One region of the Bifidobacterium sp. FKU genome, then DNA from elsewhere that is predicted to be linked to it. Evidence: riboswitches for the same ligand, from Rfam matches in the RefSeq annotation. Region 1 holds a riboswitch; the other holds the start of a gene.
The links. A riboswitch is a leader RNA that binds a small molecule or an ion and turns the genes downstream of it on or off. The one in region 1 is predicted to bind thiamine pyrophosphate.
Positions count from the first base shown of each region.

Region 2: it holds a riboswitch for thiamine pyrophosphate, as region 1 does, so the genes downstream of both, MMB48_RS00760 (solute carrier family 23 protein) here and thiS (sulfur carrier protein ThiS) in region 1, are expected to answer to the same signal.

Region 1 covers NZ_CP092888.1:1,761,011-1,768,513, forward strand. Annotated here, with positions in the region: gene tyrS (tyrosine--tRNA ligase) at 1-1,287, opposite strand, end outside; gene MMB48_RS08045 (putative ABC transporter permease) at 1,413-2,180, opposite strand; gene MMB48_RS08050 (HD domain-containing protein) at 2,177-2,710, opposite strand; gene MMB48_RS08055 (rhodanese-like domain-containing protein) at 2,868-3,224, opposite strand; gene thiF (thiazole biosynthesis adenylyltransferase ThiF) at 3,281-4,090, opposite strand; gene MMB48_RS08065 (thiazole synthase) at 4,168-5,037, opposite strand; gene thiS (sulfur carrier protein ThiS) at 5,049-5,243, opposite strand; TPP riboswitch at 5,418-5,521, opposite strand; gene argH (argininosuccinate lyase) at 5,592-7,064, opposite strand; gene MMB48_RS08080 (argininosuccinate synthase) at 7,240-7,503, opposite strand, start outside.
Region 2 covers NZ_CP092888.1:164,013-171,515, forward strand. Annotated here, with positions in the region: gene phoA (alkaline phosphatase) at 1-322, shown strand, start outside; gene dnaK (molecular chaperone DnaK) at 753-2,648, shown strand; gene grpE (nucleotide exchange factor GrpE) at 2,648-3,328, shown strand; gene MMB48_RS00750 (DnaJ C-terminal domain-containing protein) at 3,541-4,551, shown strand; gene MMB48_RS00755 (heat shock protein transcriptional repressor HspR) at 4,566-5,153, shown strand; TPP riboswitch at 5,284-5,380, shown strand; gene MMB48_RS00760 (solute carrier family 23 protein) at 5,428-6,780, shown strand; gene MMB48_RS00765 (coenzyme F390 synthetase) at 6,817-7,503, shown strand, end outside.

The DNA of each region.
Region 1 (7,503 bases):
ACGACGGATGAGCGCGAAGCGGCCTGCCAGGAAGTCGGCTTCGGCCAGCACCTGCTCCTCATCCTCGATACGGTTGTTGTTGAGATACACGCCACCGGACTTGATGGCGCGGCGTGCCTCGGAAGCGGACTTGAACAGTCCGGCAGCCTGGGCGGCGTCGATTACGCGATCGCCCGGCTTGGAGACGGGGAAGACGTGCTCGCCGTTCTCGTCGACCACCTTGAAGCCGTCGAGCACGGATTCCAGCGTTTCCTCGTCGATGTCTTCGAGGTTGCCACCGCGGCCGAACAGCGCACCGGAAGCATCGATGGCAGCCTGGGTAGCGGCCTCGCCATGCACGAAGCTGGTGACCTCCCAGGCGAGGGTCTTCTGGGCCTCGCGCTTGCCGGGGTTGGTCTTGGATTCCTCGACCAGTCGTTCGATTTCGGCCTTGGGCAGGAAGGTGAACGCCTTCAGCAGGCTTTCCATCTCCACGTCCGGGCGGTTGATCCAGAACTGGTAGAACTTGTACGGGCTGAGCATCGTGGCGTCGAGCCAGACGGCGTTGCCCTCGGACTTGCCGAACTTCTTGCCGGAAGCATCAGTGATGATCGGGCTGGTGAACACATTGACGTCCACACCGCGCACCTTGTGGATCAGGTCCAGACCGGAGGTGAGGTTGCCCCACTGGTCGGAGCCGCCGAGTTCCAGCGTGCAGTGGTATTCGTCAAACAGGTGGAGGAAGTCGTTGCCCTGCAGCACCTGGTAGCTGAACTCGGTGAAGGAGATGCCTTCCTCAGAGTTCAGGCGGCGGGCGACCGTGTCCTTGGCGAGCATGGTGCCCAGACGGAAGTTCTTGCCGACGTCACGCAGGAAGTCGATGACGGTCATCGAGGCGGTCCAATCGTAATTGGACACGAAACGTACGGCGTTCGCGCCTTCGGTGTCCAGAATGCCGCCGATCTGGTTCTTCAGACGATCGGCCCAGCCGGCCACCACGTCCTTCGGGTTGAGCGTGCGTTCGCCGGACTGGCGCGGGTCGCCGATGAGTCCGGTGGCGCCGCCGACCAGGGCGATTGGATGATGGCCCGCAAGCTGCAGGTGACGCATGTTGATGAGCTGCACGAGGTTGCCGATATGCAACGATGCAGCGGTGGGGTCGAAGCCGCAATAATAGGTGATGGGCTCGCCGTTCAGTGCTTCTGCGAGTCGATCCCGGTCCGTGGACTGGGAAATCAACCCGCGCCATTCCAGTTCCTCAAGCAGGGTGTTGAAACCCGCTTCCTTGAAGTCGGTGACGTGAGCCATAGCTTGTCGCTTCTCCCTATCGAATTGTGAATGAGACTGCCCAATTGGGCACAGTCAAGTTTCGCAGAACATGGCGACAGTGCCGAACACCAGCCGAGCCGCGCGATTCAGTAAAACGCCTTATTCTAGCGGCGCGGGCCCATAAGTTCGCGCAAAGAGTCGATGATGTCCTGACGATCCGGCACCTGGAACTTCGGGAAGGACTTGAGCATACGCTTCTGCTGTGCGTTGATGACGCCATTGACGGCCCAGCGCAGACGCTCAACCGTATCCTGCGAAAGCTCACGCATCCTGTCGGATACCGCACTGGAGCCCCGCTGCCACGTGTCACCGGCGCGTGCCGCCACATCCTGCACCACCTGAGCGACGGAATCGAGCACCTGCTCGAATCCGAGCATGCCCGCAACCGTGACCGCCAAGTCGATGATGGTGATCAGGGCCAGTACCGTGACCAGCGTATGCAGCATCGGCAGCGGAATCATATCCGTGACCCGCTCGACATATGGCTGCGAACCAAGTACCACGCCCACGCCGCCGAGGCCGAAAATCAACGCGCCCAGCAGGCAGACGCGGCCTTGGAGGTTGAAGCGGAAGTTCGAGTAATCCCACCAGCGGGCGTGGAACAGCTGCTCCATGACCCATGAGGTTGTGTATTCGAGTATCGTGGCGCCCACCATCGAAATCAGGAAGATGATGATCGGGTTATGTACGTTGCCGAGAATGGCGACGCCGAGTATCGCGCCGGTGCCGTAGATCGGGCACAGCGGGCCGTTGAGGAACCCTCGGTTGACCAAGCGGTGCTGTTGGCAGGAGACGAGAATGGACTCGTACATCCAGCCGACGAAACTGTAGAACAGAAACCAGAGGAAATAATGTTCGAGTGTGGTGATCATCGACGGGCTTCGATCTCGGCGTAAGGCTTCGCGGCGGGCAACGCGCGCTTGTTGAACCGGTCGAACGAGAAGGTCTCGGCGGTGGCGGAGCATTTGTCCGCCAAGGTGACCAGATAGCCTTCGATATAGCGCGGCGGCACCAGGGTCATCGGGAACATGTGGTTCTCGATGCTGTTGCGTTCGATATCGTTGAGCTTGAAGTCCTTCAGGGCATTGGCCAGGGCGGCGTGGCCATGGGTGAAGCCATGCCACTGGTGTTCGCCGTTATCCCAGTCGTGCCAGTCGTACAGGAAGTAATCGTGCAGGAGGGCCGCGCGAATCAGGGATTTGAGGTCGACGCGGTACCACAGGTGCGCGCGGTCGGCCATCCACACAGCCAGGCAGGCGACACGCACGGAATGTTCGAACGTGGTGACGTTGCCGTGCTGGTAGTAGCAGCGTTCGATCTGCATGTGGCGATGCTCGATGACCTCACGGCCGTGCTTGGCGACCAGGCGTTGAATCTGCGTTCGGGTGAGCAGATGTCCCACGGTTTCGACCCTCCGTTCGGGTTGGTTCAGTGCAATCCCTTGTTGTGAATTACGATTACCCGACGATATTCAAGAATCCATCGAGTAATACCGTGACCGATTGTAGGGCACACGTATGTCCGTGCACACTCATCCAAAAGAACGACAACGGGAACCGTTAATCGTGGTGGGTTTCAAGATAGTCGAGATAACCCTGAAAACCGCCATCTAGGCTTGCTACATCGTAACCGCGATCGGCAAGGATTTCAGCTACTTCCTCGCTCCACCATCCTTGAGCACAATAGACTACGACAGTTCGATCTGTGGGCACGGTTTTGAGCACATGGGCCAGAGGGTCGAGTGGTGCATTGATGGCACCTTCGACCGGGTGGGCGGCGAAGTCGGCTGGTTCCCTCAAGTCGAGCAGCGTGACCGTATTCGGGTCGAGCTTGGCAAATTCCGCCGGCGTGATGCGGCGGTACGATGATTCACTGCTCTCATCGTCAACGACCGCATTATGCAAGGCAATAGGCATGTTCTTCCCCTCTCGTTCTGATCTTGGCTCCCCTCAAGGAGGGGAGCCACATAGCTCTAAATCGCGCAGGCCGGCTGAATATAGTTGGCCGGATCAATAGCAGTAATGGTCGGCTGCTCACCGCACACCGGGCAATCCGGCACATGCTTTGGCAGTGGGACCCGTCGAATATTCATGGTCAGCGCATCCACGGTGAGCATGCGCCCCACCAACGGCTCCCCCACGCCGGCAATCAACTTCACGGCTTCGGTGGCTTCCAGACTGCCGATCACACCGACCACCGCGCCCAGCACGCCGGCCTCCTTGCAGGTCGGAATCTCACCGGCGGCGGGCATGTCGCGGAAGATGCAGCGGTAGCAGGGGCCTTCGCCGGGAATGACGGTCATCACCTGACCGGCGAATCCGACCACTCCGGCATGGATGTACGGCTTGCCGGCCAGCACGCAGGCGTCATTGATGAGGAATTTTGCGGCGAAGTTGTCGGTGGCATCGATCACCAGATCGTACGGTTTGATGAGGCCGGCGATGTTGCTCGCGTCGACGAGCTCGTAGTAGGTGTCGACCGTCACATCCGGGTTGAGCGCGCGGATGGCTGTGGCCGCGGATTCCACTTTGGGCGCTCCGACACGTGCGGTGGTATGGATGATTTGGCGTTGCAGATTGCTCATATCCACCACATCGCCGTCCACCAGTCCGATATGGCCGACGCCGGCCGCCGCCAGATACAGGGCGGCCGGAGAACCAAGCCCGCCCGCTCCGATGATGAGCACGCTGGAGGCCAACAACCGCTTCTGCCCTTTGACGCCCAGCCCCTTCAAAATCAGATGGCGCGCGTACCGCTCCACCTGTTCATCAGTCAATGCCATGTTTTCTCCATGTTTCCAGCTCCCCTCAGTCCGCTACGCGGCCAGCTCCCCTCAGAGAGGGGGAGCTAATAAAAGTGTCAGTGCAAATACCCCGTAGTCGGGCTGGACGGCACAGCCTGTCCCTCGGTCACCTTGCCAAGGCCAGACAAATACGCCGCACGGCCGGCATCGATGGCGTGCTTGAACGCCTCAGCCATCAGGGGGATATTGCCGGCAGAGGCAATGGCCGTGTACGCCATCACCGCATCCGCACCCATCTCCATCGCATCGCAGGCCTGGCTCGGACGGCCGATACCAGCGTCGATGATGACCGGCACATGCGCGTTGGCGATAATGATTTCGATGAAGTCACGCATGCGCAGGCCCATATTGGAGCCGATCAACGAACCGAGCGGCATAACGGCAGCGGCACCGGCCTCCTCCAGCTGACGGGCCGCAATCGGGTCCGGGAACATGTAGGGCATGACCACGAAGCCTTCCTTGGCCAGCATCTCGGTGGCTCGGATGGTTTCGGCGTTGTCCGGCAAGAGGTACTTGGTCTCGTGTTCGATTTCGACCTTGACGAAGTCGGTGTGGCACACTTCGCGTGCCAGTCGGGCGATACGCACGGCTTCCTCGGCGTTGCGCGCGCCGGAGGTGTTGGGCAGCAGCGTAATGCCTTCGGGAATGTAGTCGAGCACGCTGTTCTCGGTGGTCTGCGCGCGGCGCAGTGCCATGGTGACGATCTGCGTGCCGGCATGTTCGACCGTGGCCTTGATGAGGTTCAGGTCGTAGCGGCCGGAGCCCAGGATGAATCGCGACTGGAACTCGTGACCGCCCAAGTTCAGCGGCTTGTCTTTCACCGGGAGAATCGGCGCGGCGGTGCCGACCGGATTGGTGACGGCGGGCTGCGGCGGCAGCGGAGTCGCCTCAACAGATGCTTCAGTAACCGGATTAATATTGCTCATAGCTTTTCCTTTCATCCACCCTGTACAAACTGCACAATTTCCATGACGCACTGGTCGTCGAGCATGGCGTCGGCACGCTTATCGCGCGGGATAATCTCACCATTGAGTTCGATGGCCACACGCTCGGCGCGGAATCCGCGCGCTTCGAGATAATCGGCGACGCTGACCGGCGTCTCGAGCGTGACCTGCTCTCCGTTGACCTGCATAATATCCTTTCAGATAGTAAAAAAGGGTGCACGAAACGAACCGTACCTTAAGTGGTGCGCCCATTCATGAACCCAATCATGCGACCGTTCGACCGTTGTGATGTATTGGCTCCATCACGACCGTCTCACGGCTGAATTATGCAAACGGAATGAAAGCTGTATTGGAGAACCCGGCAAATCTGCAACAACGATTCCTTACGGCGGCATGACCCGCGTCAAGTTCCCCGGTCGAAGTCTGGCAACTTCCTCTCAGCCTCACGGCTCCCGTTCGTTACGATTTCTCAGTGTATGCCGTTGCAGTGACAACAGCAAAATAGAGCTCCCTCTGACGAGGGAGCTCTATTGGGACTAGAACGTGCCGGGGGCTTTGTAGGCGGAGCCATCCGACGTGGATGCGGGGAAGAGCTTGAGTTCTTCGACCTCGGCCTTGGCGTCGGCGATCTGCTCGCGCACGCGACCGTAAGCGGTGCCGCCCTTGCCGTTGCGGGAGTCGACCGAACCGTGGCTGGAGAGCACTTCGCGTACTCCCGGAGCCTTGTCGGCCGGCAGGAACGCGGCGAAGGTCTCGATGAAGTCATTGTCGGTCAGATCCCACAGTTCCTGGCCGCGGCCTTCGGCGAGCTTGACGCAGGCACCAGAGAGCTCGTGCGCGTGGCGGAACGGCACACCGTTCTTGACGAGCCATTCGGCGATGTCGGTGGCCAGCGCGAAGCCGGTCGGAGCTTCCTCTTCCAGGCGGTCGCCGTCGAAGTGCATGGTCTTGACCATGCCGGTGAAGGCGGGCAGCAGCACTTCGAGCGTATCGACCTGGTCGAACACGGCCTCCTTGTCTTCCTGCAGATCGCGAGCGTAGGCGGTGGGCAGGCCCTTCAGGGTGGCCAGCAGACCGGTCAGATCGCCGATGAGTCGGCCGGACTTGCCGCGGGCGAGCTCGGCGATGTCCGGGTTCTTCTTCTGCGGCATGATGGAGGAGCCGGTGGAATAGCCGTCGTCGAGCTTGACGAAGGCGAACTCCTGGGTGTTCCAGATGATGATCTCCTCGGACAGGCGGGAGATGTCCACGCCGGTCATGGCGGCCACGAACGCGAATTCGGCCACGAGATCACGTGCGGCGGTGCCATCGATGGAGTTGTCGGTCACGCGGGAGAAGCCGAGCTCACGCGCCACGGCCTCCGGGTCGAGGCCGAGCGTGTTGCCGGCCAGCGCGCCGGAGCCGTACGGGGAGGCGTTGATGCGCTTGTCCCAGTCGATCAGTCGCTGCACGTCGCGGATCAGCGGCCAAGCGTGGGCCATGAGCTGGTGCGCGAGCAGCACGGGCTGGGCGTGCTGCATGTGGGTGCGGCCAGGCATCACGGTGCGGCCGGCCTTTTCGCTTTGCTCGATCAGGGCGTTGACGAGGTCAAGCAGGAGTCCGGCGATTACGCGGGAGTGGCGGCGCAGCCACATACGAATCAGGCAGGCGATCTGGTCGTTGCGGGAACGGCCGGCCCTGAGCTTGCCGCCGAGTTCGTCGCCGGCAATGTCAATCAGTCCGCGTTCGAGGGCGGTGGCCTCGTCCTCATCGTCTTCGATGGGGGCGAAGGAGCCGTCATCGACGTGGCGCTGGAGCGTGTCGAGCGCATCCTCCATGCGCTGCAGCTCGTCGGCGGTCAGGAGTCCCGCACGGCCGAGAGCACGGGCGTGGGCGCGCGAACCGGCGATATCGTCGTCGGCCAAGCGCCAGTCGAACTGCGTGGACTTGGACAGTCGGGCCAGTTCCGGCGACGGACCAGACGTAAAGCGACCACCCCACAGGGCCAGATGTTCGTTGTTCTCAGTCATGAAGGCTCCTTGAAAAGTGAAAATAGCTGTGTTTAAGCGTAGCAATGTGTTCAAACATACAGTTGCCCCCGCTGGCGAGGGCTGTCACATGGAGTGTGACTGAGGACAGTCCTTTCAAAGACCACTCCCAGTCAGCTATGCCGACAGCCTCGCAGCGGGGGCGACTGAGTAAGAATCACTCGACGGTGTTCTTCGGGACCTCGATGCCGTTGCCGAACTTGACGTCGCGCGCTGCGGCCACGCGGGACGGCAGACCGTAGATGTCGATGAAGCCGTTGGAGGACTTCTGGTCGAAGGTATCGCCGGAATCGTAGGTGGCGAGCTTGTAGTCGTACAGCGAGGAGTCGGAACGACGGCCGGTCACGACGGCGCGACCGCCGTGCAGGACCATGCGAATCTCACCGGACACGTACTTCTGGGTGTCCTCGATGAACGCGTT
Region 2 (7,503 bases), 1.0 Mb from region 1:
GCGCGTCAAGCCCGCGCAGACCACTTCGATCGCGCTCGACAAGATGTCGGAAGGTGCCGAGTACACGCTCACCGTCACCGGTCGCCAGTCCGGCAAGGTCGCGACCGTCGCCATCCAGGCGCCGGCCGCCGGCTCCGCCGACAAGAAGCCGGGCACCGACAAGAACGGCGTGATCGCTTCGGGCAAGGTGCCGAACGATTCCGCGGTCTCCGGCCCGCTGGGCGCCACCGGTACCGCCGTCATGGCCATCGCCATCGCGGCTGTGATGCTGGTTGCGATCGCGATGCTCATCAAGGCCGCGCGTAACGCCAGGAACAACTGATTCGGCCTTGGCCGACCGGTAATCCCGAGTCGTCCAGCCGCCGGAAAACGATCGCCCGCCGAGCCGATGCCCGGCGGGCGATCGTTTTCCGGCGGCTTTTGGCTGTGACGCGATACGTGCCGCGTGCCGCGCTTCGCAGAAACCTGAGTGAGAATCGCTCAAGTTTTTTGCCGAATCCGGGAATATGCACTTGCGGTTTAAAGTTGAGTGGTGTAGGCTCAAGTTTCGGAAGCACGGGAATGGGCGGTTGCGAATGCAAACCCCACAACCGAGAGGAACCGCACAAGGAACCGACCGAAACCCGGGCGAAGAACGAAAGAACGAACACGTGCGAGACGGCTCGTGCACACCGCGCGTCACAACCCGAACAGGTCGTGGCGAACGGCGGCGCCGGCCGGGCAATCGCAAGTCCCACAAAGGAGCACACATTATGGCACGCGCAGTTGGTATCGATCTGGGAACCACGAATTCCTGCATCGCAACTCTTGAAGGTGGCGAGCCCACCGTTATCGTCAACGCTGAAGGCGCGCGCACCACGCCGTCCGTGGTGGCCTTCTCCAAGTCCGGCGAGATCCTCGTCGGCGAAGTGGCCAAACGTCAGGCCGTGACCAACGTTGACCGCACCATCTCCTCCGTCAAGCGCCACATGGGCACCGACTGGACCGTCGACATCGACGGCAAGAAGTGGACCCCGCAGGAGATTTCCGCGCAGATCCTGATGAAGCTGAAGAGGGACGCCGAGGCCTACCTTGGCGAGCCCGTCACCGATGCCGTCATCACCTGCCCGGCATACTTCAACGATGCCCAGCGTCAGGCCACCAAGGACGCCGGCAAGATCGCCGGCCTGAACGTCCTGCGTATCATCAACGAGCCGACCGCAGCCGCTCTGGCCTACGGCCTCGAGAAGGGCAAGGAGGACGAGCGCATCCTGGTCTTCGACCTCGGTGGCGGCACCTTCGACGTTTCCCTGCTGGAGATCGGCAAGGACGACGACGGCTTCTCCACCATCCAGGTCCAGGCCACCAACGGCGACAACCACCTCGGTGGCGATGACTGGGATCAGAAGATCATCGATTGGCTGGTCTCCGAAGTCAAGAACAAGTACGGCGTCGACCTGTCCAAGGACAAGATCGCGCTGCAGCGCCTGAAGGAAGCCGCCGAGCAGGCGAAGAAGGAACTCTCCTCCTCCTCTTCCGCCAGCATCTCCATGCAGTACCTGGCCATGACCCCCGACGGCACCCCGGTGCACCTGGACGAGACCCTGACCCGCGCGCACTTCGAGGAAATGACCTCCGACCTGCTGGGCCGCTGCCGCACGCCGTTCAACAACGTGCTGCACGATGCCGGCATCTCGGTGAGCGACATCGACCACGTGGTGCTCGTCGGCGGCTCCACCCGTATGCCCGCCGTCAAGGATCTGGTCAAGGAGCTTACCGGCGGTAAGGAAGCGAACCAGTCCGTGAACCCGGATGAGGTTGTGGCAGTCGGCGCCGCCGTGCAGTCCGGCGTCATCAAGGGCGACCGTAAGGACGTTCTGCTTATCGACGTGACCCCGCTGTCCCTCGGTATCGAGACCAAGGGTGGCATCATGACCAAGCTCATCGATCGCAACACGGCCATCCCGACCAAGCGCTCCGAGGTCTTCTCCACCGCCGAAGACAACCAGCCGTCCGTGCTGATTCAGGTCTACCAGGGCGAGCGTGAGTTCGCTCGCGACAACAAGCCGCTGGGCACCTTCGAACTGACCGGCATCGCTCCGGCTCCGCGTGGCGTCCCGCAGATCGAGGTCACCTTCGACATCGACGCCAACGGCATCGTGCACGTGTCCGCCAAGGACAAGGGCACCGGCAAGGAGCAGTCCATGACCATCACCGGTGGCTCCGGCCTGCCGAAGGACGAGATCGACCGCATGGTCAAGGAAGCCGAGGCGCACGAGGCCGAAGACAAGCAGCGCAAGGAGGACGCCGAGACCCGCAACCAGGCCGAGGCCTTCGCCTACTCCACTGAGAAGCTCGTCAACGACAACAAGGACAAGCTCTCCGACGACATCGTCAAGGAGGTCACCGACAAGGTCAACGCCCTGAAGGAGGCCCTGAAGGGTGACGACACCGAGAAGGTCAAGACCGCTCAGACCGAGCTGATGACCGCCGCTCAGAAGATCGGCCAGGTCCTCTACGCCCAGCAGGGTGCCGAGGGTGCCGCGGCTGGTGCCGGTGCGGCTGGCGCTGCCGGCGCTGGCGCTTCCGCTGGCTCCGCCTCCGGTTCCGACGACGACACCGTCGAGGCCGAGGTCGTGGACGACGATGACGACAAGGACAACAAGTGATGTCCGAGTTCAACAAGGACGACTACCTGAACGACCTGCCGGATCCCGACCAGGCCGCTGAGGGTGCCGCTTCCGCCGCGCCGCAGGACTCGGCCAAAGCCGAGACCGCATCCCAAGCTTCCTCTGACGAGGGAGCTGGTGCGGCGAAGTCCGCGACTGAGGGAGAGACCCCGGCGAACGCCGGAGCGGAACAGCCGAGCGATAGCTCGTCCGATTCCGCTCCCTCCGATTCCGAAGACACCCTCACCCCCCTCGGCAAGGCCAAGAAGGAAGCCGCAGACTACCTCGAAGCCCTGCAGCGCGAACGTGCGGAGTTCATCAACTACCGCAATCGCACGCAGAAGGAGCAGGAGCGCTTCCGCCAGCACGGCATCATCGACGTGCTGACCGCGCTGCTGCCCGCCCTCGACGATATCGACCGCATTCGCGAACACAGCGAGATGGACGACTCGTTCAAGGCCGTTGCCACCAAGATCGACAAAGCCTTCGAGAAGTTCGGCGTCGAGAAGTTCGGCGAAAAGGGCGAGGACTTCGACCCCACCAAGCATGACGCGATCCTGCACAAGCCGGACGCGAATGCCGAAAAGGAAACGGTTGACACCGTGGTTGAGGCCGGCTACCGCATCGGCGACCGCGTAATCCGTGCCGCCCGAGTAGTAGTAGCCTCCCCACAAAACTGACGACCAGTTCGCTGCAATGAGTTGACAGTGCCTTAGCTCCCTCTGATGAGGGAGCTGATATTTACCTCGGCTCCCCTCTCTGAGGGGAGCTGTCAGCGAAGCTGACTGAGGGGAGCTTAACGGATGCCGTAACTCCCCTCAGTCGCCTATGACGACAGCTCCCCTCAAGGAGGGGAGCCAATCATAAAGACTTTTCTAGAAAGGAGACATGAATGGCTGAAAACGAATGGCTCAGCAAAGACTTCTACAAAGTCCTTGGTGTCTCCAAGGACGCTTCGGACGACGACATCAAGAAGGCGTACCGCAAGCTCGCCCGCAAATACCATCCTGACGTCAACAAGACCAAGGAAGCCGAGGAGAAGTTCAAGGACATCTCCGAAGCCTATGACGTGCTGAGCAAGAAGGAAGATCGCCAGAAGTACGACGCGATTCGTCAGTTCGGCATGGGCGGCGCCCGCTTCGCCGGCGGTTCCGGCGCCGGCGGCTTCGATGCTTCCGGTTTCTCCGACATCTTTGGTTCCATGTTCGGCCAGGGTGCCGGCGGCAATGGCTCGCGCATCCGCTTCTCCACTTCGGGCGGCGGCCCCAACAACATCAACGACATCTTCTCGATGTTCGGCGGTGCTGCAGGCCAAGGCGGCTACAGCCAGCAGGCGTACGGCAATGCCGGCGGCTATGGCTATGAGGAGGCCCCGCGCCCCGAAAACGGCGAGGACCGCAACTCCAAGATCAGCCTGACCCTGCGTCAGGCGGTCAAGGGCGCTACCGTGTCCCTGTCCGTGGACGGCAAGAAGTTCAAGGCCCACGTGCCTGCGGGCGTCAAGGACGGCCAGAAAATCAAGCTTGCCGGCAAGGGCAAGCCGGGCATCAATGGCGGCAAGGCCGGTGACCTGTACCTGCACGTCACCGTCAAGCCCGATGCCGCGTTCTCGATGCGCGGCCACGACATCGTCATGGACCTGCCCGTCACCGTGGGCCAGGCCGTGGCCGGTGGCAAGGTCGAGGCCAAGGACATCGACGGCAATCCCGTCACCTTCAAGGTGCCGGCCGGTTCCAGCTCCGGCGCGGAGGTCAAGCTCGCGGGACTCGGTGTCCAGCGCGGCAACCAGCCGGGCGACCTGATCGGCCGCGTGCAGATCATGGTCCCCGCCAAGCCGGGTCTGGCGGTCAAGCACGCCGCCAAAGAATTCGACGAAAAAGCCGGCGACTATCTCAGCCTGTAATCAGGAGGTGAACAATGGCGCGGTTAGCCAACCAAATGAAGCAGTTGTACGCAATGTGCGCAACCGCGCTGGTGATGGGCAGGGCCGATCTCGACGGAGCCGATGATGTCGGCTTCGATATCGAACTGCCCATCTTCACCGTCGGCCAGGCCGCCGAACTGGCCAACATCCACCCCCAGACCCTTCGCCAGTACGACCGGCTGGGTCTGGTCCGTCCGCAGCGCACCGATGGCGGCGCACGCCGCTACTGTCTGCGCGACATTGCCCGCCTGACCCGAGCTCAGCGCCTAAGTCAGGATGAGGGCATCAATCTTTCCGGTATCGCGCGCATCCTCGAGCTCGAAGAAGAGAATCGACAGTTGCGCCGTGAAGTCAAGCGCATGCAAACCGGCGACCAGGAAAGCGTCTTCGCCGCTGGCCGAGACGGCAACATCGTGGAGGTGCAACGCTCCAACCGCGCCCGCCTCTGGCGCAACGCCATCCGCCGCGAAACCCGCGAACTGCCCGGTCGCGATACCGCCGCCGATACCGCTGCCTGCACCACCGGCGACTCCAACTTCACTCCCGCCGGCTCCAAGTCCATGGTCCTGTGGGGTTGGTGAGTCTGGCCGCATTGCTTCGATTCCTTCTCCATTCGTAAAACTGTTTGTTATCTCACATCGGGCAGCTGCCGAAAAAAGCACGATTTTTCTTGACGGAGATGTCAAGGTTTGTTACGGTGACGTGCGAAAACCGATTCGTAAGGGGTGCTTTAGGCTGAGACGGTATGTGCCGAACCCTTCGAACCTGTGAGCTAACACTCGCGTAGGGAATACGACGGTTGAACTCCTCTGTTCGGCTCGGCATCCCATATGCGCGTTGAGAGAGAGGAAGCGTATGTCAATACGCAAGGAGCTGACCGCCCAGAACGTACTGCTGGGTTTCCAGCATGTGTTCGTTTCCAATGTTTGGCTTGATCCGGTATTCGTGGCCGGAGCAATCGGCTTATCTATTGCCCTATCGTCGAACATGATTAACGCCATCTTCATCGTCTCCGGCCTGGTTACTCTGATCCAGGCCACTCGGCTGGTTCGCCTGCCGGTGGTGCAGGGGCCGTCAGCCGCGTTTGACGCGTTGATGATCGCGGCAGGTACGGCTGGCATGCTGGGGGCGGCGAGTTCGTCCATTCTCATCGCTTCGCTTGTGTTCCTGTTGCTGTGCCTGACCGGTGCGATAGAGCGGATGAGGTTCCTGTTCTCTCCGATGATCTCGGGCGTGGTCATCTTCATGGTCGGTGTCTCGCTGTCCGGATTCACGCTGAGCGAGTTTCTTGGTGGGGCTCCCGGTGACAAAACGTTTGCCGATCCGCACATCCTGACCGTGTCGATCCTGACCACGGCGATTGTGCTTGTCCTGTCGCTGCTCGGCAAGGGTCTGCTTAAGTCGTTCTCATTCCTCATCGCGCTTGTCGTCGGCACCGTGGTCGCCGCGGCGTTTGGCATGGTGGACTTCTCTCCTGTGGCTTCCAAGGGATGGTTGGGCCTGCCGACCTTCATGCCTTACGGGCCGTTTACGTTTGACTGGAAGATCTTCATTCCGTTCTTCATCGCCTATATGGTTGCCGTCATGGAGGCTCTCGGCGTCTATCAGGCGGCTTCCGAGATTCAAGGCACGACCCTCGAACGCAAGCAGGTGCGCTACGGCCTCGCCGGCGAGGCGGCAGGTTCGGCCATTTCCTCGCTGATTGGTGGATTCACCACCACCGCATACCCGCAAAATGTCGGCCTGCTCAACCTGACCGGCGAAGGCAAGCTGCGCACGCGCACGCCTGTGACAATCGCCGCCATTCTGTTGCTGATTCTGGGCTTCGTGCCAAAGGCGGGCGCGCTGCTGTCCGTCATTCCCTCGGCAGTCGTCGGAGGCATCTTCCTGCCGGCTGCGGCCAGCCTGATCGTGACCGGTCTGCGAGCCTTGCGCAAGGTCGCTGATGACGAGCGCCGTCAAACGGTCATCGGCATGTCTCTGCTGCTCGGCATCGCCCTGCCCAAGGCGCTCTCCGGCCTGACCGGCGGCGCAAGCGTGTTCTTTGGCAACAACATCATGGTCGGTGTATTCAGCGCCATCATTCTCAATGCGCTGTTCGTCGCTCTTCCGGATTTGGTGGCGAAGCATCGTGCGCCGGCGTCCGTGGATGTTCCAGCAGCCGATCCGGCGGATGGGACTGGCGCTGCGGCGCACGATGAACGATAATGCTGGTTGATATTGGATATTGACAGGAGCGATGCAATGACTGATGTGATGGATGACGCGCGTCGTATCAAGCGCGGGATTCTGGATTTTATCCATACCTATGGCTGTGAGCAGGCCCCGGAAGAGGCGTTTGGTGCGTTGGCGCGCGACGTGTTCATCTATCAGTACACGTATGATCTGCCGTACCGTCGTTACTGCGCGGCTAAACGCGTCACCCCCGCAACGCTCAAGGATTGGCGGGAGATTCCGCCGATGCCGGTGGACGGGTTCAAGCACCTTGACCTTTCGACCATACCGACCGAGCAGTGCAAAGCCGTATTCATGACGAGCGGAACCACGCATGGCGGCAAGATGCGTGGGCGCAACTTCCACCCTGATCTTGAGGTGTGGGATGAATCGATGATTGTGCCGTTCCGTCATTTCATCATGCCGGATCGTGAACGCATTCGCATTGCTGTGATCTCTCCGGCGTGGGACATGAACCAGAACTCCTCACTGTCGCGGTATCTCACCAAGGCCGTGGAACTCTGTGGCAGCGAAGGCAGCGGCGTGTTCTTCGATGAACATGGGCTCAAATTCGATGGCATCATCGATTTCCTCAATCGTGCGGTGTCCGACGGCGAACCGGTGATGCTGATGGGTGTCTCGTCATCCTACCTGTATCTGCTCGATTACCTGCATGAGCATGATCTGACGTTCGCGCTGGCCCCCGATAGCCGCTTG